Regions from separate parts of the Telluria sp. ZT3P39 genome, predicted to be linked through region 2. Evidence: predicted binding sites of a transcription regulator. Region 2 holds the regulator's gene; each other region holds the start of a gene.
What was found. Region 2 encodes sigma-54, which starts transcription at its own class of promoters, with help from an activator protein. Its sites were predicted from a motif close to TGGCANGNAANCTGCTTT; they were not measured.
Positions count from the first base shown of each region.

Region 1: the regulator sigma-54 is predicted to act here: its motif matches at 5,504-5,521, upstream of AC56LR_RS08715 (PEP-CTERM sorting domain-containing protein).
Region 3: the regulator sigma-54 is predicted to act here: its motif matches at 5,387-5,404, upstream of AC56LR_RS19665 (PEP-CTERM sorting domain-containing protein).

Region 1 covers NZ_JCASIH010000006.1:115,449-123,013, forward strand. Annotated here, with positions in the region: gene prsT (XrtA/PEP-CTERM system TPR-repeat protein PrsT) at 1-2,463, shown strand, start outside; gene AC56LR_RS08700 (PEP-CTERM/exosortase system-associated acyltransferase) at 2,529-3,401, shown strand; gene AC56LR_RS08705 (PEP-CTERM/exosortase system-associated acyltransferase) at 3,432-4,280, shown strand; gene AC56LR_RS08710 (HesA/MoeB/ThiF family protein) at 4,277-5,107, opposite strand; gene AC56LR_RS08715 (PEP-CTERM sorting domain-containing protein) at 5,572-6,453, shown strand; gene AC56LR_RS08720 (GAF domain-containing protein) at 6,545-7,297, opposite strand; gene AC56LR_RS08725 (nucleotidyltransferase domain-containing protein) at 7,420-7,565, opposite strand, start outside.
Region 2 covers NZ_JCASIH010000015.1:766-8,330, forward strand. Annotated here, with positions in the region: partial or broken gene AC56LR_RS14705 (Ig-like domain-containing protein) at 1-684, shown strand, start outside; gene AC56LR_RS14710 (enoyl-CoA hydratase/isomerase family protein) at 792-1,874, opposite strand; gene hpf (ribosome hibernation-promoting factor, HPF/YfiA family) at 1,995-2,348, opposite strand; gene AC56LR_RS14720 (RNA polymerase factor sigma-54) at 2,407-3,885, opposite strand; gene lptB (LPS export ABC transporter ATP-binding protein) at 3,888-4,661, opposite strand; gene lptA (lipopolysaccharide transport periplasmic protein LptA) at 4,658-5,212, opposite strand; gene lptC (LPS export ABC transporter periplasmic protein LptC) at 5,241-5,840, opposite strand; gene AC56LR_RS14740 (KdsC family phosphatase) at 5,859-6,389, opposite strand; gene AC56LR_RS14745 (KpsF/GutQ family sugar-phosphate isomerase) at 6,390-7,412, opposite strand; gene AC56LR_RS14750 (monovalent cation:proton antiporter family protein) at 7,489-7,565, shown strand, end outside.
Region 3 covers NZ_JCASIH010000030.1:26,302-33,866, forward strand. Annotated here, with positions in the region: gene AC56LR_RS19625 (double zinc ribbon domain-containing protein) at 1-94, shown strand, start outside; gene trmL (tRNA (uridine(34)/cytosine(34)/5-carboxymethylaminomethyluridine(34)-2'-O)-methyltransferase TrmL) at 117-587, shown strand; gene AC56LR_RS19635 (PEP-CTERM sorting domain-containing protein) at 755-1,312, shown strand; gene AC56LR_RS19640 (class I SAM-dependent rRNA methyltransferase) at 1,551-2,186, shown strand; gene AC56LR_RS19645 (hypothetical protein) at 2,221-2,421, shown strand; gene AC56LR_RS19650 (adenylyltransferase/cytidyltransferase family protein) at 2,458-2,931, opposite strand; gene AC56LR_RS19655 (PilT/PilU family type 4a pilus ATPase) at 2,938-4,122, opposite strand; gene AC56LR_RS19660 (hydrogen peroxide-inducible genes activator) at 4,279-5,220, shown strand; gene AC56LR_RS19665 (PEP-CTERM sorting domain-containing protein) at 5,446-6,417, shown strand; gene AC56LR_RS19670 (YaiI/YqxD family protein) at 6,544-7,002, opposite strand; gene ubiA (4-hydroxybenzoate octaprenyltransferase) at 7,141-7,565, shown strand, end outside.

The DNA of each region.
Region 1 (7,565 bases), on a different contig from region 2:
ATGCTGGCGCAAAGCCTGCTGATGCAAGGAAAATTCCAGCCGCTGCTGGACGAGATCACCGAAGACAAGGCCAAGGCCTCGGCACCGCTGCTGGCACGCCGCGGCGACGCCTTCCTGGCACTGGGCGACACCGCCAAGGCGCGCGCATCCTATGATGCGGCGCTGGCGCTGAACCCGAACTCCGGTGACGCCCTGATCGGCATGGCGCGCCACGCCGCTGCCGCCAACGACCTGGCCAGCGCCGAGCGCTTCACCCAGGACGCCGCCACGCGCGACCCGAAGAACGCGGAAGCGTGGATGCTGATGGGCAGCCTGCTGCGCAGCCAGGGCAAGACCAAGGAAGCGCTGGCCGCCTATGACAAGGCGCTGGCGATCGAGCCGGCGCACCGCAGCGCCAACATCGAAAAAGCCTATGTGCACATCGGCAGCAACGATCTCGTGGCGGCCAAGGCCGACGTCGACGCTGCGCTCAAGCATGGTGCGGGCGACCTCAACACGACCTATGCGCAGGCCCTGCTCGCCTTCACCGGCGGCAAGAACGCAGAAGCGAAAGAATTGCTGCAAAAGATCTTGCGCGCAGCGCCGAACCACATGCCGAGCCTGCTGCTGTCGGGCGCCGTCGAACTCAATCTCGGCGCTTACCAGCAAGCCGAGCAGTACCTGCGCGGCTATCTTGCCAACAACGAGAACAATGTCTATGCACGCAAGTTGCTGGCCCAGGTCCTGCTGAAGACCAACAAGCCGGTCGAAGCCGCCGCCGTGCTCGCCCCAGCCCTGAAAACCGCATCCACCGACCCGCAGCTGCTGGCCCTGACCGGCCAGTCCTACCTGCAGGCGCGCGATTTCGCCAAGGCCTCGTCCTATCTCGAACAGGCCAGCGCCCTGGCGCCATCGGCTGCCAGCATCCACACCTCGCTCGGCTTGTCCAAGCTCGGCCAGGGTGATATCAACAATGCCGTGACGCAATTGGAAAAGGCCACCGCGCTCGATCCGAAATCGCTCGATGCCGGGTTCGCCCTGGTGCAGGTCGAGATCGGCCGCCGCCAGTACGACAAGGCCCTGGCCGCCGTGGCGGCGCTCGAAAAGGCCCAGCCAAACAGCGCTGCAGTCCAGAACGCCAAAGGCAAGGTGTACATGGCCAAGGGCGACGTCAAGAACGCCCGCGCCAGTTTCGAAAAAGCCGTGACGCTCGAGCCGACCATGTTCCAGGCCGTGTCGAACCTGGCCCAGCTGGACATGAACGAGAAAAACGTTGCCGGCGCGAAGAAGCGCTTCGAGGCCGTGCTGGCGAAAGACAAGAAGAACATCGACGCGATGACGGCGCTGGCCCTGATCGAACAATCGCAGAACAATGTCGCCGGCACCACGAGCTGGCTGGAAAAAGCCCAGAGCGAGAATTCGGAAGCGGTGCGTCCGGCGCTGGCGCTGGGTTCGCATTACCTGCGCATCAAGCAGCCGGAAAAAGCGCTGGCGCTGGCGCGCAAGACGCTGACGATCCACCCGAGCGAGCCGGAAGTCCTGGACCTGATGGGCCAGGCCCAGATCGCCAACAAGGATCTTGTCGGCGCCCTCGAGTCCTACGACAAGCTGGCCAAGGCCGTGCCGAAGTCGGCCCAGGCACAGGTGCGCCTGGCAGCGATCCACATGCTGATGAAGAACAATGCAGCTGCGGCCGACGATCTGAAGCGCGCGCTCGCCCTCGACCCGAAATTCGACCAGGCACGCATTGCCCAGATCGAGCTGGCCATGCGCACCAACAAGCCCGAGGAAGCGCTCGCCGTGGCTCGCCAGATGCAGAAGGACGACCCGAAAGCGGTGCCCGGCTATGTCCTCGAGGGCGACCTCCTGATGACGCAGAAGAAAGCCGCAGCCGCGGCCCAGGCCTACGACAAGGCGTTTGCGCTGTCGAATTCGCCACAGGTGCTGATGAAGGCCACCCAGGCGCTGGCGCAGAGCGGCAAGACCGCCGAAGCCGAAGCGCGCATGGTGAAATACCATGCGGCCAACCCGAAGGATGAGCTGGTCGCGATGGTGGTGGCCGACAGCTACCTGGCCAAGCGCCAGTTCAAGCCGGCCATCGCCAGCCTGGAAGCCGCGCTCACGACCAACCCGTCGAACGCCGCCGCCCTGAACAACCTGGCCTGGGCCTACCAGCAGGAAAACGATGCGCGCGCGCTGCCGACTGCCGAAAAGGCGTTCAAGCTGGCCGGCAGCAACCCGGCCATCCTCGACACCTATGGCTGGATCCTGGTGCAGAAGGGTGACACCGCGCGCGGCGTCGAACTGCTGCGCAAGGCCGTCGCGGCCAGCCCGCAGGCGCCGGACCTGCGCTACCACCTGGCCGCCGGCCTGGCGAAAGCCGGCGACAAGGCGGGGGCGCGCAAGGAAGCCGAGACCGCGCTGGCCGGCGGCAAGCCGTTCGCCAGCCTGGACGACACCAAGGCATTACTGCGCCAGCTCTAAGCTGCCTGCGGCCGCTACGGCGGCCGCAGTATCCCACTGCATCCCAAGCCTGCCTCTTCCCCATCATGACAACTGTTATCCAACAACAAGAGTGCGAACCAGTCCCGCTTGGATTCTTTGCCCGCCTGACCGGTCGTTTTACCGGCAAGCAAGATATTCTTATTCCCTATTTTAATTTCCGTAAGGTATTAAAAGGGAATATGGAATCCTATGTCCTGAAAGAGATTTATAAGCTCCGCTATGAAGTGTATTGCCTCGAGCGGCATTATCTTGAGGCAAGTAATTGCAAAGAGGAAATGGAAACCGATGAGTATGACGATTGCTCGATCCATTTCGCCGCCTATACGCTGAATAACGATATCGTCGGCACCGTGCGCCTGGTGCAACCGCATTCTGGCCAGCAATATCCCTTCCAGTCGCATTGCGTTCCGTTTCCAGAATTCACCTACCCGGCAGCCGAATCGGCGGCCGAAATTTCGCGTCTGGTCGTGCGCAAGACCTATCGCCGGCGCCGTGGCGACTCGATGGAGGGTATTTCGCAGGACTTCCGCGAAAAAGGCAGCACGAAGGCAATTCGACCGAGTTCAACCGTGCGCGGCGACAAGCGCGGCAATAGTCCGCTATTATTGCTAGGAATGTATCGTGAGATGTACCGCCATAGCCGTCAGAACGGGATTCGTTACTGGTACGCCGCTATGGAAAGGTCACTGGCGCGCTCGCTGGACAAGATGGGATTCAAGTTCGTGCCGATTGGGCCGCAGGTCGATTACTACGGTCCCGTTACACCGCACATGGTCGACTTGAACGAGCTGAACGAGCGCTTAAAGAGAGAAAACAAGTTCCTGGCAGCCTGGTTCAATGACGAACCAATTCCCATCTGGATCATGATGAAAACCATGGTCGGAGACTATCTCGGGGCACGCTTCAGGAAAAAATAACTAGGGTCCGAGACTGGACAATCAAAACAGATGGACAACGGAAAAGCCCGCGTCGACCCTGACGCCTTCCTGTCCCGTGTAGAGTTCGGGGCACACCAGGAAACGATTGACCACGTCAACAGCAATATTTTCCGTGCGTACCGGGGCAGCCATTTAGGCAACATCCCGGGTGACATTTTTAAACTTCGCCACCAGGTGTATTGCCTGGAATATGCCTTCCTCCAGCCCGACCAGTATGTCGACGGCATGGAGCTCGACGATTACGACGACGCCTCCACCCACTTCGCGGCCTATACGCTGGAAGAAAAGCTGGTCGGCGCGGTCAGGCTGGTGCAGCCTTTGGCGCCCAAGCCCTATCCCTTCGAGTTGCACTGCGAAGTGTTCGACGATTTCGACATGCCCGAGCGCGAACAGTCGGCCGAGATTTCACGCCTGGTGGTCAAGAAAAGCCACCGCCGCCGGCGCGCCGACAGCGTGCTGGGCATTCCTGGTTTCCTGCCGAGCCACGAGCCGTCGATCGAATTCGATCCGGCGGTGGACCGGCGCGACCGCAGCTCGCCGATGCTGCTGCTCGGGATGTACCGCGAAATGTTCCGCCACAGCCAGGAACACGGCATCCGCTACTGGTATGCCGCAATGGAGCGCTCGCTCGCGCACGCGCTCAAGAAGATGGGGTTCCGCTTCATGGCCATCGGCCCGGAAGCGAATTACTACGGTTCCGTCACGCCCTACGTGCTGGACCTGCAGGACCTGCGGCGCAAGCTCTCGACGAGCAATCCGACCCTGGCGGCCTGGTTCAGCGAAAAACCGCCAGTGGTCGAACAGACCCACCCTTCCCGCGTCCACGTGGTCCGCAAGCCGGGCAACGACATCAATTAAGCAGCAATATTGACCAGTTTGGTCGTGTGGTTGCGGAAGCTGTGCACCACCATGTTCGGCGACGCCGGCACGTCCATTCCCGCCAGCATGTCGTGCATCATCGACACGGCCAGCGCGGCAACCGTGAAGCTGCCCACCGCGATCTGCGATGCCGGGCAAGGACGGCCGTCTTCCATGATCGTCAATGCCTTGGCCACCTGCTCGACCACCTGACGGTCGAGGTGGGCGCCGATCCGGCCCATGATTTTCCCGAACACGTTCGCATAACTGGCATCGCCTTCGCCCTGGGCGTGCTGGACATCGTGCGCGATGACGTCGGCCAGCGAGGCGCTGGTGCCCGCGGGGAAGTACAGCACGCCGGCGCCGAAGCCGATCGACAGCGCGGTAAACACGGCCTTGCGCTGCTCGCGGGCATTCGTGTGCAGGGCCAGGATGGCTTCGAGGTCGAGGAAATCGATGGTATCGAAGATGATGTCGACGCTGCCTACCAGCGACTGGGCATTGCTGGCATCGAGGTTGGCCTGGACCGCTTCGACTTTCGCTTCCGGATTGATGCGCAGGATGTGCTTTTTCAGGGCCTGGACTTTCGGCGAGCCGATATCGTCGAAGTCATAGAACTGGCGGTTCAGGTTGTGGGCGTCGACGGTATCGCCGTCGATCAGGACGAATTCGGTAAATCCCATGCGCGCGGCGCAGATGGCGGTCGACGCGCCCAGGCCGCAACCGGCGATCAACAGGCGGGTGCTGCGGATCTTGGCCTGGGTGTCGCTGGATACATAGCCGTTATTGCGCGTGGTAAAGGTATCGTAATCGAAAGCGGTGGTCATGGAAGCCTCATGGTGGAATGGTGCCGCACTGGCATGGGTACAGGAACTGCGCGCTTTCATTACCTATGAATAGCGCGCCATTTCCTTGCAAATAATGCTAGGCATCATGCCATTTTCTGGCCGTGTCAGCCAGCTTTTCGATGGGCCCGTTGGGCTGTCGGTTTTTCTTACATCAGCCCGGCAGACGGCCCGCTCGGCGAACCCATCGGGACTACCGGGACAGGAGAAAATGCCGTAGTTCGATGCATTTCAACAACTTCTCCGTCTTCAAGGTGTATCGCCGTGTCGGAGAACTTTACAGGCCCAAAAAAGCGCTCCGATAACTCATGTAGGACTAGTTCCCGTCGAGAAAATAAGCCCAGTAAAATCAATCAGTTGCAAAAAGGAATATTTAGCTGGCACGCGGATTGCTTAATACCCTGTGTCGCTCCCTGCAGCACCAAATTAAATCTCTGGAGATTAGAATGAAACTGAAACAACTGATTACCGCCCTGACCCTCGGCTTCGCAGCACTGTCCGCATCGGCTACCCCGCTGGACGCGCTGACTGGCAACCTGAACATCAAGCTGACCGGCCTGACCACCGAATCGCGTACCACCGCCGGTTCCAACGAAACGACCTGGGGCGTGGGCAACATCACCTCGATCTCCGGCCTGAATGACATGGAATGGTTCTCGGGCGTGTCGGATGGCACCTACCTGTACTACATGATCTACGGTATCGCCGACCAGAACATCGTGCAAGATCCAAACACCGGCAAATTCAACATCTACAACATCGGCGCAACCGGTGGCGGCGCTGACGGCATGATCCATCTGGACATCTACCGTTCGACCACCCGTCTGACCTCGCTGACCTCGAACTTCAACGCATCGCCAGCCAGCCGTACCGGCTACGACAGCTACTCGCTGTTCGCCGGCATGGAAAAATACCTGGAAGTTGAATTCGGCGCCGGCAAGCAGCTGATCAACGTGGCCGGCGGCACCAACGCATCGGCTGACGAGCGCCTGGCGACCCTGGTGCAAACCGCAACCGCAGCAACCCTGCCAGCAGCGGGCGAAGGCCAGTTCTTCGGTGACGTCGTCGGCGGCACCGCCATGACCCAGTGGGACACCAACGGCCAGTTCGGTCACGACCTGGACGGCAAGTTCACCCTGAGCACCAATGGTTCGCAGTTTGGCTCGGGTTCGTGCACCCCGGCCCAAATCGCTGACAACACCTGCTTCGTCGGCCTGATCAACGATCCGATCCGCGCCAACAAGATCCCTGAGCCAGGTTCGCTGGCCCTGCTGGGTCTGGGCTTCGCCGGTCTGGCTGGCCTGCGCCGCCGCCGCGCTGCCAAGTAATTTTCCTGCGCACGACCGGGGCAACCCGGTTGTGGCATGAAGGCTGAAAAGGCCGGATCCCGCAAGGGATCCGGCCTTTTTCATTGCGCCCTCAGCTGCCGGCGCGGGCGTCTTCCTGCAGCGTCCCCTTGAGCTGGCCGATCAGTTCGGTCGCCGCGCTGACGATCTGGCCCGGCGCAAAGCCGGCCCGCGTCATCTCCTTGTAGAACGAGCGCGCCAGGATGCGCGCGACGTCTTCCGGATTCTGGTATGCGGTGCCGGGCGCGGCGCCGCCCCGGTGCTGCCCATCCTGCCCCCGTTCATGCGCATCGCGCACCAGCGCCATTTGCGCAAAGCGCGAGGCCAGCAGGTGCTGCAGCTGGATCACCTGGACCGATTTCCCGATATACAGCGCCACCACCTCGAGCAGGTGCAGCTCGGCTTCGCTGAAGGCGGCGCCGGTGACGTTCACCACGCCGACCAGGCGGCCGTCGATGCGCACCGGCGCCGACATCAGGGCCGGCAGCGCGGCGCGCCTGTGCCGTGCCAGGCCGGCGAAGGCGGAACGGGCGATGTCCTCGACCAGCAGCGCGCGGCCGCTGGCGAGCACCTGGCCGCAGATGCCCTCGCCGCTCGCCACCAGGGCGTCGGCCGCGGCAGGCGGCAGTTCACCCGCGCTGGCGCACAGGCGCATGCGCAAGTCGTCGGGCGATTCGCTGTTGAGCAGCATGACCGAGCAGCTGGCGGCGCCGACCAGGCGCTTGGCCAGCTCGGCATGGCTGTGCAGGTTGTCGTCGAGGCTGCCGCTGGCGAGCAGGGCCTGCACCTCTTGCAGGCGCACCAGGCGCTTGGCATTGTCAGTCATGGATCACCTTCCGGATAAAGGGTCGACGCTGCGCCGGCTGAGTTCGGCGATTGATGATAAGTTACTTCACACCTTGCAACAAGCGGTATCGCCGCAGGTATATCCGGAAGTCAAGGTCCTGGCTAGACCGGCGCCTGGGTCTCTTCCTGCCCTTTGCGCGGCGACAGGAAAGCCTTGTGGAACAGGTGCCGCGCCAGCATCAACGGCGGCATGCGCAGCCAGTTGCTGCGCAGGTAGAGGGCAAAGAGTACGGCCGGGCTCAAGGGAC
Region 2 (7,565 bases):
ACCAGCGTCACACTCCTGCCATCCACGGAGCTGGACTGGATGGTGATGGGCCAGGCGCTGAAGGCAGTATTCAGTTACACAGTAACGGATGCGGGTGGGCTGACGAGTACAGATTCCATCACCTTGCTGATGACAGGGTCGACTGGCGACAAAGGCGTGAATCTGAATGGAGGAAACGGTAACGACACGCTCTCGGGCAATCTTACCAACAATGCCGAGGATGTACTCCAGGGTGGTAATGGCAATGACACGCTCTCTGGCTATGGCGGCACCGATGCACTCTACGGTGGCAACGGGGACGACAGGCTGACAGGCGGCGCAGGCATCGACTATCTTTACGGGGACAGCGGCAATGACACGCTCGATGGTGGCACCGAAGGTGATGTCATCATGGGCGGCAAGGGCAATGACATCCTCACTGGCGGTACTGGCGCTGACAAGTTCATATTCGATCCCCAGAACGGCAATGACCGCCTCCTGGATTTCAAAGCCGCCGAGGGAGACAAGCTGTTTTTTGCAGACTTCTTCTCAACGCCGATGAGCGTCGATGCTTTCATCGCGAAGTATGTCACTGACACCGGCAACGATCTACTCATCAGCCTGCCTGGTACGTCGATCGTCCTGGTCGGCGTGCCGAGCGTCTCGGCACTGACGGGTGCCATTGCGTTTGGCATGCCCCTATAGGGCGCACTAGGGCCTGCGCTTTGGCAGTGCAGGCCCTTGCTCGAACCAGGCCACATCGAATAGACGCGCCGGCATCGAAGTACGAGCCGGATCAACCGTGTTTCTTGCTACAGGTGCCGCAGCGGATGCGCGTAATCAGGCCAGACCGGCTCGAAGAATTTCGCCACCATCTCCGGCGTGACTTCTTCCAGCGTCGCCGGAGTCCACTTGGGCGCATTGTCCTTGTCGATCACCAGCGCCCGCACGCCTTCGAGCACCTCGCCGTGTTCGAAATTGTGGCGCACCAGCGAGCGCTCCATGCGCAGGCAATCGGCCACGTCGAGCGCGGCGCCGCGCTGCAGGAGTTCGCGGGTGACGCACATCATCAGGGGCGAGCGCTGGCGCATGGCTTTCAAGGCTTTTTGCGCGAACGGGTTCTCGTCGCGCGCGAGCGATGCCATGATGGCGGCCACCGAGGAAGCGCCGAAATGCGCATCGATGACCGCGCGCTGCGCCTGCAGTTCGCTCGCGCCGGCAGCACCCGCACACTGCGCGGCAAACGCGCGGATCGCTGCCGGCAGATCCGCGCCCGCAGTAGTATCCACCAGCGCCATCAACTCGCCCATCTTCTCGCCCGGCACGAACAGGTCGGCCAGGCCCACGTAGATCGCGTCGGCCGCGCCGATCGTCAAACCGGTGAGGCCCAGGTACTGGCCCAGCTGGCCCGGCGCGTGCGACAGGAAATGGCTGCCGCCGACATCGGGGAACAGGCCGATATTCACCTCGGGCATGGCGACCTTGCTGCGTTCGGTGACGATGCGCAGGCCGCAATCGGGGCCGCCCTGGGCGATGCCCATGCCGCCGCCCATCACCACGCCATCCATCAGCGCGATATACGGCTTCGGGTAGAAATGGATCAGGTGGTTCAGTGCGTATTCTTCGGTGAAGAAGTCTTCCAGCAGCGCGCTGCCGCCAGTCGGCCCCACATGCCCCATCTCGTGGAAGAAGCGGATGTCGCCGCCCGCGCACAAGGCTTTCTCGCTCGAGCTGGTGATGACGACCGCGTCGATGCCGGTGTCATGCTGCCAGTCGCGCAGGATCGCGGTGAGCGCGCGCACCATGTCGAGCGACAGGGAGTTCAGGGCCTTCGGCCGGTCGAGCGTAATGACGCCGGTGCGGTTGGCGACGCGGGTCAGGACGGTGTCGGTCATGGGATGTGCTGTGATCGAAAAAACATCCATTTTACCGAACAGTCGCGTGCACGCGAAGCCTGTTGGATGCAAAAAGGGCGTCCCCTCAGACGCCCTCGCTGTCATTGCTGCTGCGCGTATTTACGCTGCGGCTGCTTCGCCGAGATCCGGCAGGCGCTTGTGCGCCACGTGATTATGATTTTGCAGCATGGATTTATGCTTGATGACCTGGCGGTCCAGCCTGTCCATCAGCGTGTCGATCGCCGCGTACAGGTCTTGCGCGGCACTGGCCACATGCAAAATTTTTCCTGATACTTGCAGGTTGATCTCGGCTTTCTGCCGTTTTTCTTTTTCGGTGAGATTATCGATGGCGAGGAACACGTGGGTGTCGATCACGTGATCGAAATGGCGGGTAATGCGCTCGAGCTTATTCTGAACGTATTCACGAATTGCGGGAGTCACTTCAAGATGATGACCACTGATAGTGAGGTTCATACACACTCCTTTGAAATGTCGCGCTGCCCGCGCCACAAGGTAGGTGTGGGCAGTGCAGTTACAGAGACTTGCGGAGGCTGACGGGAGGAATCTTGAGCGCCTCACGGTATTTGGCTACCGTCCGGCGCGCAATGACCATACCTTGTTCCCCGAGCATTTCCGCGATCTTGCTGTCGGATAGAGGGTTCTTAGGGTCTTCTGCTCCTGTCAATTGCGCAATAAGCGCGCGGATCGCCGTGGAAGATGCTTCTCCCCCCGCTTCGGTGGCGACGTGGCTTCCGAAGAAGTATTTCAGTTCAAACATGCCGTGGGGGGTCAGCATGTATTTCTGCGTTGTAACGCGAGAAATCGTGCTCTCGTGTAGGCCTAGTGTATCAGCAATCTCGCGCAGCACAAGCGGACGCATGGCAACCGCGCCATGGCTGAAAAAGTTGCGCTGGCGCTCTACAATCGCCTCCGCCACACGCAAAATTGTATCGAAACGCTGGCGCATATTCTTGATCAGCCACTTGGCTTCCTGCAGCTGCGCGCCCATCTGGCTTTCGCTTTTTCCCTGCTTGAGCAGGTTGGCGTAGAGTGAGTTGACGCGCAATTTCGGCATCACGTCCGGATTCAGCATCACCGACCAGCCGCTCTTGGCGCGGCGCACGATCACGTCCGGCACCACGTAGTCGGAGGTGGCAGACGCAAAGGCCGCGCCCGGATGCGGATTGCACTGGCGGACCACGGCCTGCACTTCGCGCAGGTCTTCGTCGTCGCAGTCCAGCGCCTTCTTGAGCTTGGTGTATTCGCGCTGTGCGAACCAGCTCAGGTAGCCTTCGACGATCTTCAGCGCCAGGCGCCGCGTCACCATCGGCACGCCCGGCATGCGGCGGATCTGCAGGGCCAGGCATTCGGCCGCGCTGCGGGCGCCGCAGCCGAGCGGGTCCAGGCTCTGCACCAGCGCCAGCGCGCAGCGCAGCTCGTCCATCTCGATCTCGAGTTCGGCGGGCAGGCGCGCGTGGATGTCGTCCAGCGGCTCCTCTAAATAGCCGTTGTCGTCGAGCGCATCGATCACCAGTTCGGCCAGCGCGCGGTCGCGCACGCTGCAGCCGGTGGTGCGCACCTGTTCGGCCAGGTGCTCGCGCAGCGACACGCTGCAGGCTTCCAGCTGCGGACGGCCGTCTTCGTCGTCGCCGCTGCGCGCGCCCCCGCCCTCGCCGCCCCAGTCGCCGTCAGGCTCGCCGCGGTCGCGGTCACCGTCTTCGAAGCCGTCGGCCTCTGGCTTGGCGCCCTCGCCTTCGCCGCCTTCCTGTGCCGGCTGCGCGGCCGGGGCTTCGCCGCTGGCGGGGGCGCTGTTGATGGCGCCGTCGGCCAGCAGGCGCACCGAGTGGTCGAGCGGATCGTCGAGGCGTTCGAGCAGCGGGTTATCGGTCAGTATCTGCTCGAGCTCCTGGTGCAGTTCGAGCGTGGACAACTGCAGCAGGCGGATCGACTGCTGCAGCTGCGGCGTGAGCGCCAGGTGCTGCGAAGTGCGGAGTTGCAGGGACTGTTTCATGGTCACATGCGGAAGTGTTCGCCGAGGTAGACGCGGCGCACCGACTCGTCGGCGATGATGTCGTCCGGACGGCCCGAGGCCAGCACCGCCCCCTGGTTGATGATGTAGGCGCGGTCGCAGATGCCGAGCGTCTCGCGCACGTTGTGGTCCGTGATCAGCACGCCGATGTTGCGCTCTTTCAGGAAGCGCACGATGCGCTGGATCTCGATCACGGCGATCGGGTCCACGCCGGCAAACGGCTCATCTAACAGCACGAAGCGCGGGTTGGTCGCCAGCGCGCGCGCGATCTCCACACGGCGGCGCTCGCCGCCGGACAGCGACAGCGCCGGGCTCTCGCGCAGCTTCTCGATCTGCAGCTCGGCCAGCAGGGTGTCCAGGCGCTCGTTGATCTCGTCCTTCGACAAGGCCTTGCCCTCATCGGTGCGCTGCAGTTCCAGCACGGCGCGGATGTTCTCTTCCACCGTGAGCTTGCGGAACACCGAGGCTTCCTGCGGCAGGTAGGACAGGCCCAGCACCGCGCGCCGGTGGATCGGCAGGCTCGAGATGTCGGTGCCATTGATGTCGATCGAGCCGGCGTCCGACGGCACCAGGCCGACGATCATGTAGAACGAGGTGGTCTTGCCGGCGCCGTTCGGGCCCAGCAGGCCGACCACTTCGCCGCAATCGACCTGCAGCGAGACGTCGCGCACCACCAGCCGCTTGCCATAGCTCTTTTGCAATCCCTTGACGATCAGGGTGCTGCAGCCTTCGCGCACGCTTGTCGAGGCTAGCGTCATTGCTTGCCGCCTTCTGCGGCTGCAGGACGGCGCGGGGCGATGATCAGGGTGCCGCGCCCGCCGCCAACCTTGCTCTGGCCGCTGGCGTCGTTGCGCACCTGGGCGACTTCCTTGCGGTTGTCGTAGGAGATGAACGGACCCTTGATTTCGTTGGTCATGCGCCCGCTTTCCAGCTCGCGCACTTCGGCGGCCGTGAACAGTTTCACCAGCTCGGCGCGCTCGTCGTATTCGATGCGCTGGGCCTGGCCTTCGACCCACAGGTCCGGGCCGCCGTCGCGCTTCTGGCGGAAGGTGGCCAGCTTGCCCGGCGCCGCGGTAAGCGTCACGCTCATGTAGCCTTCCGGAGTTTCTTTCACCTGGGCGCGGTCGGATTTCAGTACCAGGGTGCCGCGCGTGAGCACGACGTTGCCGGTCAGGATGCGGGTTTGCGTGACCTCGTCGACGTCCAGGGTGTCGAAGTTGATCACGGCCTGCTTGAGCGAATCGGCGCGCTCGGCAAAGGCGCCGAGGGAGGCCAGGCCAAGAAGGGCGGCAAGGATGATTTTTTTCATGGGTGCTTGTCCTGTGATGACGTGCGCGCTAGCGTTGCGCGCGTGGCGGATAGACGATCTGGCCGCGGCTGGCCAGGTGCAGCTTCTGGGTCGCGTTGTTCGCGACCATGCCGGTGCCACGGATGGTGGAGGCGCCGAGCTGCATCACGATCGGCTGGTCGGTCTTCATGATCTCTTCGTCGGGCAGCACGGTGAGTGCCTCGGTGCGTACGCGCAGCGCTTCGCTGGTGGGCGTGGCGGGGCGCTGGATGTCGACCTTGCCGAGCAGGTCGACGCGGTGTTCTTCGTGGTAGATGCGGCCGCGGTTGGCCACCACGGTGGTGCGCGGGCGCCCCGGGGTCATGCCCTGCACCACCGGCTGCTCGACCTCGGAGACGTCGCCCTGCGGCTGGTGCGCCAGGCGCTTGCCCGACACGACATAGCTCGGCTTGCCCTCTTCGGTCATGCGCACGAAGGAGAAATTTTCGACGATGTAATCCGGCTCGTCCATCGGCCCGCCCAGGCGCGTATCGCCATCGTCGCTGTCCATCACCTGCACCAGCCAGAAGCTGCCGAAGGCGAGGAAGACGCCGATGATCATGACGCTGAGCAGTCTCCAGCGGTGGGCGGTGCGCTTGTACGTGACCATATCTGTTCGTGCGAGCGCTTAGGCGAAGTAAGGCGCGAGCGCCTGTTCGTAGCTGCCCTGGGCGCGCATGACCAGGTCGCAGACTTCGCGCACGGCGCCGCGCCCGCCCGCGTTCTTCGTGACGTAATGCGCGCGGTGCTGCACTTCCGGGTGGCCCGAGGGCACGGCCACGGCAAAGCCGACTTTCGTGAGCAGCGGCAGGTCGATCACGTCGTCGCCGATGTAACCGCATTCCTCGGCGGTCACGCCGGTGGCGTCTAACAGCTTGGCAAAGCCGATGCGCTTGTCGTGGATGCCCTGGTAGACGTGGGCAATGCCCAAATCGCTTGCCCGCTTGACCACGATCGGCGACAGGCGCGCGCTGATGATCGCGGTCTGCACGCCGGTCTTGCCCAGCAACTGGATGCCCAGGCCGTCGAGCACATTGAAGGTCTTGGTGACTTCGCCGTCCGGGCCGTAGGTGAGGCTGCCGTCGGTGAGCACGCCGTCGACGTCGAAGATCATGACTTTCACGCGCGCGGCGCGCTGCATGTGTTCCAGTGGAGTCATTTAGATTACCTTGGCGCGGGTCAGGTCGTGGATGTGGAGCGCGCCGACCAGGCGGCCGTCAAGGTCCACCACCAGCATCTGGTTGATGCGGAATTCTTCCATCACGGCGACGGCGTCGACCGCCAGCTGTTCCGGGTGCACGGTGCGCGGGCCGGCATGCATCACGTCGCGGATCGCGATGTTCGAGAAATCGTGCAGGCGCTCGATCAGGCGGCGCAAGTCGCCGTCGGTGAACACGCCGACCGGGCGGCGCTCGTCGTCGATCACGGCGGTCATGCCCATGCCCTTCTGCGAGACTTCCAGCAGGGCCTTGGCCAGCGGCGTGTCGGGGCTCACGGCGGGAATCGCGTCGCCGCTGCGCATGACGTCGCGCACGTGCGTCAGCAGGCGGCGGCCCAGGGCCCCGCCCGGGTGCGACATCGCGAAGTCTTCTTCGCGAAAACCCCGCATATCCAGCAGCGACACCGCCAGGGCGTCGCCCATGGCGAGCGTCACGGTGGTGCTGGTGGTCGGGGCGAGATTGAGCGTGCAGGCTTCCTTGGCCACCGAAATATCGAGGTGGATCTCGGACAGCTTGGCCAGGCGCGAATGCGGCTTGCCGGTCATCGAGATCACCTTGCTGCCCATTCTTTTGACAGCTGGCAAAATTTCGAGCAGCTCGGACGATTCGCCCGAGTTCGAGATGGCGATGAAGACATCCTGCGCCGTCACCATGCCCAGGTCGCCGTGGGCGGCTTCGCCCGGGTGTACGAACATGGCCGGGGTGCCGGTCGATGCCAGGGTGGCGGCAATCTTGCGGCCGATGTGGCCGGATTTGCCCATGCCGGACACCACTACGCGCCCGGTACAGCCCAACAAGAGCTGCACGGCGCGCACGAAACTGTCGTCGTCGCCCAGGCGCGCATGCAGCGCGCGAATGGCGTCGGCCTCGATGGCCAGGGTCTCGCGGCCCAGCTCCAGCACGCGGCGGGCCTGGTCGGCATCAAAACTTTTCAGCATTGTTTTTTCATCGGTTACACTCATCGTGGCAGTATAAACGAATTGGCCAAGCAAAAAACTTGCCAGTGGTAACAAACTACAACAACGAATCACGGGGAAGATGCATTCCGGACTTGAACTGACCCTGCTCCTGCTGGGCTGCGCCGTACTCGGCGTGGTCGCTTTCCGGATGCTTCA
Region 3 (7,565 bases), on a different contig from region 2:
CGGCCATACGCTCGATGAACTGGCCGGCGTGCTGAAAGCGGCCGGCGCGGCGCGCGTGACGAATCTCGTGTTCGCGCGCACGCCACCGCACTGATATTAAAACCAAGGAGAACGCGTTGTTCCACGTCGTACTGGTCGAACCAGAGATTCCGCCGAATACCGGCAATGTCATCCGCCTGTGCGCCAATACCGGCGTGCAGCTGCACCTGATCGAGCCGCTCGGCTTTCCGCTGGACGACGCCAAGATGCGCCGCGCCGGGCTCGATTACCACGACTACGCCACCATGAAGGTGCACAAGGACTGGGAGGCCTACCTGGCCGACGCGCAGCCGGACCCCGCGCGCATGTTCGCGCTGACCACCCACGGCTCCTCCCCCTTCGCCGACGCGCAATTCAGGCCGGGCGACGTGTTCGTGTTCGGCCCCGAGTCGCGCGGCCTGGACCCGCTACTTCGCAACAGCTTCGCACCAAGCCAGCGCATCCGCCTGCCGATGATGCCCGAGAACCGCAGCCTGAACCTCTCGAACACGGTGGCCGTGGTCGTCTACGAAGCCTGGCGCCAGAACGGCTACCTCGGCGGCGCCTGAGCGCGTTTCATACCTCGAACCTGCCTTTCAGCAATGTTACATTGCTGTGGCTGATGGGCGACACATTCTGCAATTATTTGCAAGGCAACGCGACAGTATGCGGCGCGCAGGAGTACGCTGGGTGCATGGTTTTGATCGGCGCACCCTGTAATTGTTCGAGGTAACACATGAAGAAGTTTCTCCCCAGCGCCGTCCTGGCGCTGTGCTGCACCGCGGCCCACGCCGGTCCCATCTCCTGGGGTTTTTCCTTCAACGGTTTCTACGACAGCGTCACCAACAGCTTCCTGCACGAAGAAGTCATCCAGGGCTCGTTCAAGGGCGACGACCGCAACGGCGACGGCCTGCTGGCCCGGGACGAACTGGTGTCGCTGGTGGTCGGCGAACTCGACTACATCGCCTGCGCCTCCTCCAGCAACGCCTGGTACCAGTGCGGCGCCACCAGCTTTTCGTTCTCGCAGGCCCAGGGCCTGAACTTCAGCGTGGGCAGCTACGGCAGCGACCCCGAAGGCTGGGTCGGCGGCGGCCGCCTGATCACCACCGGCGACCAGCACTATGCCTACGACTTCAACCCATCCATGACGGTCGAGCGCCACCTGTACTGGACCAGCGACACCCAGCTGTCGATGAGCTCGATGGCGGCGGCGGTGCCGGAGCCGCAGACCTGGACCATGTTCGGGCTGGGGCTGCTGGGGCTGGCTTGGCGGGCAAGGCGCGCTACGGTCTGAGGCTGATTGCGGTAGCACACCCGTTCGGCCTCATTGGCAGTTAGTTGCAGCAACTTCAGGGTCAGGTCTGACATTCGGACACGAGCCCAGCCTTATTCCAGTCGAGCCCGTGTCTCAATGTCAGACCTGACCCCGGTGTTGCGGTTGCTTCGTGGTTTGGGCGGGCGTGCCGGCCAGCGAGTGCCTGGGATGGCGGCGGCTTGCTGTATCATCCCGACCTTGAAAACGAAAGCCGCGCATGCTCATCATCACCATCAAACAGGGTAAGGAAAAAGGCCTGCTGGCTGGCGACCCCTGGATCTATATCTCCGCCATCGACAAGGTCGACGGCAAGCCCTCCGAGCGCAACAAGCCGGGCGCCACGGCGATCGTGCAGTCGTCCTCGCGCCAGTTCCTGGCCCGGGCCGCCTACAACGCGAAATCGCAGATCGCCGCGCGCGTCTGGACCCTGCGCGAGGACGAGCCGGTCGACCACGCGATGATCAAGCGCCGCGTGCAGGCCGCCGTCGAGCGCCGCGCGGTGGCGCGCGACATCGCCGATCCGCAGGCGCTGGTGCAACTGGTCGATGGCGAAAAGGACGGCTTGCCAGGCCTGCTGGTGCACAGCTATGGCGGCGCTGCAGGCTACCTGGTATGCCAGTTCAATGCCGGCGGCGTCGACCAGTGGAAGGTGCCGGTGGTGCAGGCCCTGCTGAAAGCCACGGGCTGCGCCAATGTGTACGAACGCTGCGATCCGCTGGTGCGGAAAAGCGAAGGCCTGCCGGTCACGCCGGGCGCGCTGGCAGGCGACGAGCCGCCCAACAAGCTGATGGTCCGCGACGGAAATCGCCTGGCGCCGATGGATATCCGCACCGGCTTCACCTACCCGCGCTGACGCGCCGGTTCACCAGAACAGAAAAGGAAACGACATGGCCAAGAAAGAAGAAGCACTCGACGAAGAAACGCTGGCGTTCATCCACTGGTGTATCGAGGTGGAGGGATTCCTCGTCGCCGGCGGCGCCACCGTCAAGCAGGCGCAAGACCACATCGAAGAGCAGGTCGAATGGTTTACCGACCAGTTCTACGACGGCTTGAGCCCGGAAGAAGCGGCCAAGGAAGCACTGGCCTGAAGCGCCGATCGGCCCGCCCTGGCGGGCCGACTCGTTTTACCCGCGGATCTTCGCCACCAGCCTGGTGGTCGAGCGGTCGTGCTCAAAATCGATCGCCACGGCCCGCCCCCCATAGGCCAGCACCGCCTGCCCTTCCGGAATCGCCGCCATGTCGTAGTCGCCGCCCTTGGCATAGATCTCGGGCCGCGCCGCCAAGACCACCTCCAGCGCGGTGTCCTCGTCGAACTCCACCACCAGGCTCACCGACTCCAGCGCGGCCAGCACCGCCATGCGGTCGGCCAGGGTATTGTGCGGGCGGTCGTCGCCCTTGCCCAGGCGCTTGACCGAGGCATCGGTATTGGCGGCCACCACCAGCGAGGCGCCCAGCTCGCGCGCCTGCGCCAGGTAGGTCACGTGCCCGCGGTGCAGGATGTCGAATACCCCGTTGGTCAGCACGACGGGCTTGGGCAGTTGGGCGATACGCTGGGCCAGTTCGGCGCGCGTGCAGATCTTGTTTTCAAATGAAGGCATAGGCATTTAGGTGGGTGGTGCATCTGGATCAGGTTCTTCTTCGACGGCCATCGACAGCTCGGTGGCCTTGCCGCCGCCACCATCCGGCCCCTTGCGCTCGCCCGAGAGCTTGATCTGCAGGCGCAGGCCGTTGGCCGAATCGGCATTGCGGATCGCCTCGTCGTAGCCGATCAGCCCCTTGTTATACAGCTCGTAGAGCGCGCCGTCGAAGGTGACCATGCCCAGCTCGCGCGATTTGTGCATGATCTCCTTGATGTTCTGGAAGTTCCCTTTCAGGATCATCTCGCCGATCGTCGGGGTGTTGAGCAGGATCTCGATGGCGGCCTTGCGGCCTTTTCCGTCCTCGGTGCGCACCAGGCGCTGCGAGACCACGGCGCGCAGGTTCGACGACAGGTCCATCAGCAGCTGGTTGCGGCGCTCTTCCGGGAAGAAGTTGATGATCCGGTCCAGGGTCTGGTTCGCATTGTTCGCGTGCAGGGTGCCCAGGCACAGGTGGCCCGTCTCGGCGAAGGCGATTGCGTGCTCCATGGTTTCGGTGTCGCGGATCTCGCCGATCAGGATCACGTCCGGCGCCTGGCGCAGCGTGTTCTTCAGGGCGTTGTGCCAGGAATGCGTGTCGACCCCGACTTCGCGGTGCGTCACCAGGCAGTTCTTGTTCTTGTGGACGTACTCCACCGGGTCTTCCACGGTGATGATGTGGCCTGCCGAATTGCTGTTGCGGTAGTCGATCATGGCCGCCAGCGTGGTCGACTTGCCGGATCCCGTGCCGCCGACGACCAGCACCAGGCCGCGTTTGGTCATCACGACGTCCTTGAGCACCTCGGGCAGGTCGAGCTTCTCGAAATTTGGGATCTCGGAGGCGATGGTGCGCACCACCATGCCCAAGCTTTGCTGCTGCACGAAGACGTTGACGCGGAAGCGGCAGACGCCGGGCAGCGAGATCGCGAAATTGCATTCCATCTCGGCTTCGAATTCCGCGCGCTGGCGTTCGTTCATCAGCGACAGGGCGAGCGCGCGCGTGACCTCTCCGGACAGGCGCTGCTGGCTCAGCGGCTTCATGGCGCCCTGGTGCTTCATGCTGGGCGGGAAATCGCTGGAGATGAACAGGTCGGAACCGCCCTGCTGGTGCATGACGGTGAGCAGCTTGTGAATATAGGCCTGGGCTTCCGCCGGGCCGAAGGTCGAAGACATGGGTGCCTCTCAAGAACGCAGGCGAAGATCCTGCGGGGCAATTATATCGACTATGATTTCAAATAGACCGAATGAACAAGAAATCTCGGCTGACTAAAAGCCAACATTGTGTCAGGATGCATGTCGATACAGCCGCAAATCCTGGGACCGATACCTATGACATTGACCGAGCTGAAATACATCGTCGCCGTTGCGCGCGCCCGCCACTTCGGCCATGCGGCCGAAGCCTGCTTCGTGGCCCAGCCTACCCTGTCCGTCGCCATCAAGAAGCTCGAAGACGAGCTGGGCGTGACGCTGTTCGAGCGCGGCGGCTCCGAAGTCTCGGTGACGCCGCTCGGCGCCCAGATCGTGGCCCAGGCCGAACGCGTGCTGGAGCAGACCGCCGCCATCAAGGAACTGGCCAAGCAAAACAAGGACCCGCTCGCCGGCCCGCTGCGCCTGGGCGTGATCTACACGATCGGCCCCTACCTGCTGCCGCCGCTGGTGCGCAAGCTGATCGACACCGTGCCGCAGATGCCGCTGGTGCTGCAAGAAAACTTCACCCACAAGCTGCTGGAACTGCTGCGCCAGGGCGAGCTCGACGCCGCCATCGTGGCGCTGCCGCTGCCGGAACACGGCATGTCGATGCAAACCCTGTACGACGAACCCTTCGTGGTGGCCATGCCCCGCACCCATCCCTGGGCCGGCCGCAAGGACATCCCGGCCGACGACCTGAAGCTGGAAACCATGCTGCTGCTGGGCGCGGGCCATTGCTTCCGCGACCAGGTGCTGGAAGTGTGCCCGGAAATGGCGCGCTATTCATCGCCGGGCAACGGCATGCAGCGTACCTTCGAAGGCTCCTCGCTCGAGACCATCCGCCACATGGTGGCCAGCGGTATCGGCCTGACCGTGCTGCCGCGCGCCTCGGTGGCCGACATGCACGATCCCCACGGCCTGCTGACCTATATCCCCTTCGCCCACCCCACGCCATCGCGCCGGGTCGTGCTGGTCTGGCGTAAGAGCTTCACGCGGCGCGCCGCCATCGATGCGGTGGCGCGCGCCGTCGGCGAATGCAGACTGCCGGGCGTGGACATGGTGAAGCTTGACGCGGCTGCCTGACGCGTTATCGGACTGAGGCCGGCGCATGATGGTCGATCTCTTTGCGTTTACTAATCGCAATTACAAAATACATAGCAAACACCTACTGTCGGTATGCTTTACACATACTCTTGGTAAACATCGCGAGTATTTACTAACTGATTGAATCGACTTCTTATTTTCAAGGTGGCCCGCTTTGTGCTTATGTGCATCTGTGAAGGTCATCCAATAATTAAGGGGAATTCCATGAAACAGTTTGTCCGTCGTCTGTTGATCGGTGTGTGCCTGCTGGCTGGTTCGGCACAGGCCACGCAATTGACCTTGCCTGCCGCGAATGAAATGTCCGTCGGGACGTACAACGGTTTTAATGTGTATTCCCTGGATCTGCTTCGGCAGTGTGCCGCCGCAGGCGATTCGCGCTGCCTGCCAACTTCCGGCTTGCCCGCGCAATCGTCGCCTGGACAGATTGCCGATCAGGCGATCGTCCTCGCCGGGTCCAACGGCGCCACGAACTTTCCGCCATTCGCAGCCAACACTCCGGTCAACAACCCTTTCCTGACACCTTCCGGGAATCAGGGCTCAAGCTATACCATGGTCGATGCTGGCGGCGCCTTTACTGGCGACTTGGCTAACCGCTGGGACATTTCCCTCAATGCGCTGCGCAATTACCTGGATGGGAACGAACTCGTCTTCCTGTTCGATAACAACCAGAGCGGTTCGGGTGCAAGCCAGTGGATCAATATCTGGGGCCAGGCACGCATCGTCGACGCCTTCGGCAACACCGTCAACAACCTGTGTTTCGAGCTCAGCACGGGTAGTGGCTGCAATGCACCGGTAATCACTGATTTCTTGCCCGTGGCTGCGAATTTCTGCGTGAACAAGGTCACTGGCGCCTCGTACAACATCGGTACGGCGACAAACGCCAACTCCTGCGGCACTGCTGGCTATTATGTAGAAAACAACCTGGGCACGAACGTCGCGGAATTTGCTGCATTCAACCAGACGCTGAACGATGCCGTCTATAACCTCGTCAACGGGAACTACTTCCTGTCGCTCGATGTTCGCTACACCGGCAATAATGCAGGCGCCGAGCAGCTCTGGATCTGCAGCGATTGCGACGTATCCGGCCCAAATCAGATTCCCGAGCCGGCGACCCTGCCGCTCATGCTGATGGGCTTCGTCGCAGCCGGCCTGTTCGCCCGCAAGACGCGCAGCTGATTCGTCCAGCGCGTACTCGAAACAAAGGAGCCTCGCGGCTCCTTTGTTGTTTCAAGGCCCGGGCAAACCAGCCCTGGCAGCCACTGTAAAGTTCTCCGACCTCGACAATACGCCAGCCGCGCCGGCTCAGCCACCGCCGGCGCGCACCCGCGCCAGCTGGCGGTCCAGCGCATTCGCGAAATTCCGGCTGTCCGCCTGGCTGAAGGCCGCCGGCCCACCGGTATCGACGCCGCTGCCACGCAGCTCTTCCATGAAAGCGCGCATGGTGAGCTGCTGGGCGATGGTGTCCTTGGTGTACCACTCGCCGCGCGGGTTGAGCGGCAGCCCGCCCTTGTCCAGCACCAGCGCCGCCAGCGGGATGTCGCCGGTCACGACGATGTCGCCGCTGCTCAGGCGCTCGACGATTTCGGCATCGGCCACGTCGGCGCCGCTTGGTACCTGCAGCGCGCGGATGAAGCGCGAGCCCGGCACCCGGATCAGCTGGTTGGCCACCAGCGTCACGCTGATGTGCGTGCGCTCGGCAACGCGGAACAGGATGTCCTTGATGACGCCGGGACAGGCGTCGGCATCGACCCAGATGTGCATGATGAAAGTGGAAAAGGTTGGCGGGGGTCGATTGTACCGGCAAGCTCCTCCGCGAGGCTGAAACCCGCGCCGGGGGCAAAAGCTTTAGAATCGCTGTCTTCTGCTCAACAGTTCTTGCCCGACAAGACAACCCATTCGATGAACAAGCTGGCGCTCTATTTCCGCCTGGTGCGGGCCGACAAGCCGATCGGCATCCTGCTGCTGCTCTGGCCCACCCTGTGGGCGTTGTGGATGGCGTCGAGCGGCGTGCCCGACCTGCAAGTGCTGCTCATCTTCGTGCTCGGCACCGCCCTGATGCGCTCCGCCGGCTGCGCCATCAACGACTACGCCGACCGCGAGTTCGACAGGCACGTCAAGCGCACGGTCGACCGCCCGCTCACCAGCGGCAAGATCCGCGGCTGGGAAGCGGTGATGGTGGCGGCGGTGCTGTCGCTGCTGTCCTTCCTCCTGATCCTGCCGCTGAACGCGCTGACCAGGCAGCTGTCGGTGGCGGCGCTGGTCGTGGCCGGCACCTATCCCTGGTTCAAGCGCTTCTTTGCGATCCCGCAGGCTTACCTGGGCAT